Aliamphritea hakodatensis: one gene and its partner. The protein of the gene in region 2 binds, or shares a complex with, the protein of the main gene of each other region. Links are inferred from orthologs where the notes say so. Each region holds a gene or a part of one and is shown on either strand. Other genes may lie near its edges. The genes, in order: rpsJ and nusB.

Region 1 (3,128 bases), 4.1 Mb from region 2 along the record:
GGCTTAGTTGCGTCAGCCGCTACGCGGAATACAACCTGCTGAGAACCTTCAGCAACAATTGTTGCTTTCTCAGAGATGTGCGGTCCTAGCAGTACTTGATAGATGCGTCCTTGGTTCATGCTAACGCCTCCTCAATTTTCTTAAGAGCAGCGACAGTAACCAGAACTTTATCGAAGCCTACCAGACTAACAGGATCGATGCCGGCAGCGTCGCGTACATCAACGTGAGGTACGTTACGTGCAGCCAGATACAGATTCTGCTCTACGTCTTCGGTAATCAGCAGTACATTTGCCAGCTCAAGTTCATTCAACTTAGCAACAAACTGCTTGGTCTTAGGGGCTTCTACGCTGAAGTTATCAACAACAACCAGACGCTCCTGACGAACCAGTTCGGAGAAGATGCAACGCATAGCAGCGCGGTACATTTTCTTGTTTACTTTCTGAGCATGGTTACGCGGTGCAGCTGCGAAAGTTACACCACCAGTACGCCACAGAGGACTACGAATAGTACCGGCACGTGCACGGCCAGTACCTTTTTGACGCCATGGCTTAGCACCGCCACCGCTTACAGCGGAACGGTTCTTTTGTGCCTTGGTGCCTTGACGACCACCGGCCAGGTACGCAGTAACGACCTGATGAACCAGTGATTCATTGAATTCTTTACCAAACGCCAGGTCGGAAACTTCAACAGATCCGCCAGCTCCTGCAAGATTCAGATTCATTACAAACCCCCTTAGGCGCCAGCTTTAACAGCTGATTTAACGATTACGTCGCCACCGGTGGCACCAGGGACAGCGCCCTTAACCAACAGCAGATTACGCTCAGCATCGATGCGAACAACTTCCAGGGACTGAACGGTTACACGCTCCGCACCCATGTGTCCTGCCATCTTCTTGCCTTTCCAAACGCGACCAGGAGTTTGACACTGACCAATAGAACCAGGAGCACGATGAGAAAGTGAGTTACCGTGAGTAGCATCCTGCATGGAGAAATTCCAACGCTTGATACCGCCCTGGAAGCCCTTACCTTTGGACTGCCCGGTTACATCAATTTTCTGACCCGCTTCGAAGCGTTCAACAGTCAGTTGATCACCAACATTAACTTCTTCGTCACCAGACAGACGAAACTCCCACAAACCACGACCTGCTTCGGTCTCAGCTTTGGCAAAGTGACCTGCCATTGCTTTAGTTACGCGGTTAGCGCGACGTGATCCTACAGTTACCTGCACAGCAGTGTAACCATCGGTATCAGCAGTCTTAACCTGTGTAACACGGTTCGGTTCCACCTCGATGACTGTGACTGGCACTGACACACCATCTTCATTGAAGATACGCGTCATACCTGCTTTACGTCCGATTAAACCTACAGACATTTTTCTAACCTCAATTGCCAGTTGTGTACGGGGCTTTTTACCCGCTATGGCTGCCCGTCCAGGGCATTCCACACGCAAACTAAAAGTCTGCGCATCTGTCTAATTAGCCTAAGCTAATTTGCACTTCGACACCCGCAGCAAGGTCCAGCTTCATCAGTGCGTCAACAGTTTTTTCTGTTGGCTCAACGATGTCCAGAACACGCTTGTGTGTGCGGATTTCGTACTGGTCACGTGCATCTTTGTTCACGTGTGGCGAAATCAGCACTGTAAAGCGCTCTTTGCGAGTAGGAAGTGGGATCGGACCATGCACCTGAGCTCCAGTCCGCTTAGCAGTCTCAACGATCTCCTGAGCGGAAGAGTCAATCAGGCGATGATCAAAAGCTTTCAGACGAATTCTGATTTTTTGGTTCTGCATTTCGATCACACATTTCCTAGATTGTTAAACGGCTTACGCCGACCTAGCCCCAATTAATGGGGTAGCGCATTCTACTTAACCCCCATAGGCAAGTCAAGGCTATTTATTAACCAGTAATAGCATCACCCCAACCCACTCACAGAGGCCATTATTTTGGCCGCCGGCACGGATCATTCACATCCGTTTTTGCAGGCACAAAAAAAGACCCCGAAGGGTCTTTTTTTCAGGCAAGATTATCGATTATTCGATGATCTTTGCAACAACGCCCGCACCTACTGTACGACCGCCTTCACGGATCGCAAAGCGCAGACCTTCTTCCATTGCGATTGGGTTAATCAGGGTAACATCCATCTTGATGTTATCGCCTGGCATTACCATTTCAACGCCTTCTGGAAGTTCACAAGCACCGGTGATGTCAGTTGTACGGAAGTAGAACTGTGGACGGTAACCTTTGAAGAATGGCGTGTGACGGCCACCTTCGTCTTTGCTCAGTACGTATACTTCGCCTTCAAAACGCGTGTGAGGCGTAATAGAACCTGGCTTAGACAGTACCTGACCACGCTCAACGTCGTCACGCTTAGTACCACGCAGCAGTGCACCAATGTTCTCACCTGCACGACCTTCGTCCAGCAGCTTACGGAACATTTCAACACCCGTACAGGTAGTTGTCTGAGTTTCACGGATACCTACGATCTCAACTTCAGAACCTGTGTTCACGATACCACGCTCAACACGGCCTGTTACTACAGTACCACGACCGGAGATTGAGAATACGTCCTCGATTGGCATCAGGAACGGCATGTCGATTGCACGCTCTGGCTGAGGAATGTATGAATCCAGTGCTTCAACCAGGTTTTTAACTGCAGTTGTACCCAACTCGTTATCATCCTGACCGTTCAGAGCCATCAGTGCAGAACCTGCAATGATTGGCGTGTCATCACCTGGGAATTCATACTGGTCAAGCAGCTCACGCAGCTCCATTTCAACCAGTTCCAGCATCTCAGCGTATTCTTCAGAGTCAACACCGCCGCAATCTTCAGCCAGCAGGTCAGCTTTGTTCAGGAATACTACGATGTAAGGTACACCTACCTGACGAGACAGCAGGATGTGCTCACGCGTCTGTGGCATTGGACCATCAGTCGCGCCACATACCAGAATCGCACCGTCCATCTGAGCAGCACCAGTGATCATGTTTTTAACATAATCGGCGTGGCCCGGGCAGTCTACGTGCGCGTAGTGACGTTCGTTAGAATCGTATTCAACGTGAGAAGTCGCGATAGTAATACCACGCTCACGCTCTTCCGGTGCATTGTCGATACCGTCAAATGCTACCGCTTCACCA
Region 2 (3,188 bases):
TCCGACCTGCAAACAGGCCCACGCCATGATACCGGCCAGTACATCATCCAGCATGATTCCCAACCCGCCACTGACACGTTTATCCGCCCAGCCAATCGGCCACGGTTTCACAATGTCGAAAAAACGAAACAGGACAAACCCAATCACGATCCACAGCCAGCCAGCCGGGGCCATAAACATGGTAATCCAGTAGCCGACAAACTCATCCCAGACAATACCGCCATGATCATGCACCCCCATGTCTTCGGAGGTTTTACCGCACAAATAAATGCCGACAGCAAAGGTAACCAGCAACATCAGCGCATAGACCGTAGCGGATAAGGGTTCCAGTAATAAGTACAGAGGCACCGCGGCCAGTGTACCGAATGTGCCGGGCGCCTTAGGGGCTGCACCGCTGCCAAAACCAAAGGCCAGAAAGTGCACAGGATTACGCCAGACGGAGGCCGGAGTTGTGTTTTTCATGACTCTGCATGCTCAGAAAAATGATTAAAACCCCGCGCGGTTACCGGCCGTTCACCGGCAGCGTCCCGGACAAACAACCCCAGCTCAGCGCGAATCTCACCAACCTTCCAGACCGGCACATCATGATGCACAAGGCTATCCAGCACGGCTTCTTCATGATCCGGGGGAAGGGTAAAGCAGACTTCAAAATCTTCCCCGCCGGAACATGCCCACTCGACGGCCTTGTCTTCACCTGCAAAACGCCGCAGGGCCGGGGACAGAGGTAACTCTTCCAGTTCAATGCAGGCGCCCACGTGGCTGGCGCTGAGCACATGCTGCAGATCCGCCAGCAGACCGTCTGAAATATCAATGGCAGCAGATGCCTGACCGGTCAGCAGCTGTGCGGTACTCAGACGGGGCTCAGGGGCAAAAAAACGCCGCTGCAAATAGGCAACGTCTTCACTGTGTGGAATATTTTGCAACAGGGTTTCAAGCCCGGCACGGGAATCTCCCAAGGTGCCGGTTACATACACCGCATCACCGGGACAAGCACCGTCACGCCGCAGCGCCCTGCCATATTCCACCCAGCCGTGTACCTGTACCGTCAGCGTAAGGGGTCCTTTGGTGGTGTCACCGCCAACCAGCCGTACACCATGGCGTTCTGCCATCTTTGCCAGAGGTTCGGCGAAGGCAGCCAGCCATTCAGGGTCGGATTCAGGCAGCGTCAGAGCCAGCGTAAAGAAGCCCGGACGGGCGCCCATCGCTGCCAGATCACTCAGGGTGGCACCTAACAGGCGGGTAGCAATTTGTTGTGCAGGGGTATCCGGCAGAAAGTGGGTACCTTCCACCAGCGTATCAATTGAAAAAACCAGTTGCTGCCCCGGAGGCGGAGAGACAATGGCACAGTCATCGCCAACCCCCAGCTCAACGCAGCCGGAGCTGTCCTGGCCGAGATCGGAAAAATACTGACGTATCAGTTCAAACTCGTCCAAGAAACACTCCTGATCAGGACTTTTTAGCGTCACGCTTGGCGTTGATCTCGGTCATACGCACCCGCGCGGCCAGCTTGTCCAGAATACCGTTTACATAACGGTGGCTTTCGGTGGCACCAAAGGTTTTAGCCAGCTCAACACTTTCGTTGATAACAACCTTATAAGGCACAACAATCCGGTGTGACAGCTCAAAGCTACCGATACGCAGAACAGCCAGTTCAATCGGATCCAGATCCGTCACGGCACGGTCCAGAAACGGTTCGAAAGAAGCATCCAGATCACCGGCATGCGCAGGCACGCCGTGCAGCAACTCACTGAATAACGGGATGTCCGCACCGGACATATCGTTATCAATGCGGAATTGCAGCTCGATGTCGGTAACCGAGTTACCGGACATGTGCCACTGGTACAACGCCTGTAACGCGAAGCTCCGCGCGGCGCGACGCTTTTCGGTCAGCGACGGCTTCTTAGTCTTCTTTGGCGTAGGATTATCGCTCATCTCACTTACCCTTCAAGCTGGCGCAGCAAGCTAACCATTTCCAGTGCAGACAGCGCAGCTTCTGCACCTTTGTTACCGGCTTTGGTACCGGAACGTTCAATTGCCTGTTCAATGGAGTTTACTGTCAGGATGCCGTTCGCAACCGGAACACTGTAGTCCAGAGACACCTGTGCAACGCCCTTTGAGCTCTCACCGGACACATATTCAAAGTGCGGCGTACCACCGCGGATAACCGCACCCAGTGCGATGATTGCATCATCTTTCTTCTGTGCAGCCACTTTCTGTACCGCCAGAGGAATTTCAAAGGCACCCGGCACGCGGATAACACGAATGTTGCTTTCTTCAACACCGTGACGCTTCAGCGTATCAATTGCACCTTCCAGCAGGCTTTCAACAACAAAGCTGTTAAAACGGCCAACCACGATGCTGTAGTTACCGCCACCGGTCAGGAAATCACCTTCCACATACTGTACTGACATTTTCTCTTAATCCTATCGTCAATTATTCATCAGCGCTTATGGCTGCCCGGCAGCCATAACCGCATTATTCTTCACAGGTAATGTATTCAACAATTTCCAGATCAAAACCGGAAATTGCATTAAATTTCATTGGCGAGCTCAGCAGGCGCATTTTGCCCACACCCAGATCCCGCAGGATCTGCGAGCCGGTTCCCACCGTCAGATACGAACCGGACGCACTGACGTTCGCCGGACGGATCTTTTTATCTTTATTCAGCATCTGATTCAGGGCGTCACCCAGATCAATCCGCTCAGCTGTATCCAGTAACAGCACAACGCCCTTACCTTCTTCAGCCACTTTTTCCAGTGCGCGGCGCATGGTCCACTTCAGCTCTTCACCCTGGCTGGCACCGACCACATCACGCAACACCTCAGTGCGGCTGTGTACCCGGACAGGCGTAGGCTCATCCGCTGAAATGTCACCCAGCGTCAGCGCCAGATGAGTACAGTTCTGAATTTCATCCTGGAATGTAAAGCAAGTAAAATCGCCAAATTCGGTTGGCAGAACGCTCTCACTTTCCCGGACAACGGTATGTTCGTTGGTTGCCCGGTAATGGATCAGGTCTGCAATGGTACCGATCTTCAGATCATGCTTTTCAGCGAATACTTCAAGATCCGGACGGCGGGCCATGGTGCCGTCATCATTCATGATTTCAACAATTGCCGCTGCCGGCGTACAGCCAGCCAGACGCGCCAGATCACAACCGGCTTCAGTATGACCTGCACGGCTCAGAACGC

Evidence for each region.
Region 1: the proteins of nusB (region 2) and rpsJ are in contact, whole or in part, in a solved structure (PDB 3D3B), measured with the Escherichia coli proteins. The link is inferred for Aliamphritea hakodatensis from one-to-one orthologs.

Annotation. Positions count from the first base shown.
Region 1 is NZ_AP025281.1:4,764,279-4,767,406, forward strand. What follows is about bases 131-2,937. They hold rpsJ (30S ribosomal protein S10), read right to left. Parts: upstream 1,787-2,937; coding sequence 1,475-1,786; downstream 131-1,474. Other genes in these bases: rplD (50S ribosomal protein L4), read right to left, coding at 131-721; rplC (50S ribosomal protein L3), read right to left, coding at 733-1,371; tuf (elongation factor Tu), read right to left, coding at 2,027-2,937. In the rest of the region: rplW (50S ribosomal protein L23), read right to left, coding at 1-119; more of rplD, read right to left, coding at 116-130; more of tuf, read right to left, coding at 2,938-3,128. UniProt on the Escherichia coli protein: Involved in the binding of tRNA to the ribosomes. Part of the processive rRNA transcription and antitermination complex (rrnTAC). The complex forms an RNA-chaperone ring around the RNA exit tunnel of RNA polymerase (RNAP).
Region 2 is NZ_AP025281.1:707,547-710,734, reverse strand. Bases 190-3,056 are described here. They hold nusB (transcription antitermination factor NusB), read right to left. Parts: upstream 1,933-3,056; coding sequence 1,447-1,932; downstream 190-1,446. Other genes in these bases: ribBA (bifunctional 3,4-dihydroxy-2-butanone-4-phosphate synthase/GTP cyclohydrolase II), read right to left, coding at 2,476-3,056; ribH (6,7-dimethyl-8-ribityllumazine synthase), read right to left, coding at 1,938-2,411; thiL (thiamine-phosphate kinase), read right to left, coding at 459-1,433; PCI15_RS03185 (phosphatidylglycerophosphatase A family protein), read right to left, coding at 190-462. Outside these bases: more of PCI15_RS03185, read right to left, coding at 1-189; more of ribBA, read right to left, coding at 3,057-3,188. UniProt on the Escherichia coli protein: Part of the processive rRNA transcription and antitermination complex (rrnTAC). The complex forms an RNA-chaperone ring around the RNA exit tunnel of RNA polymerase (RNAP).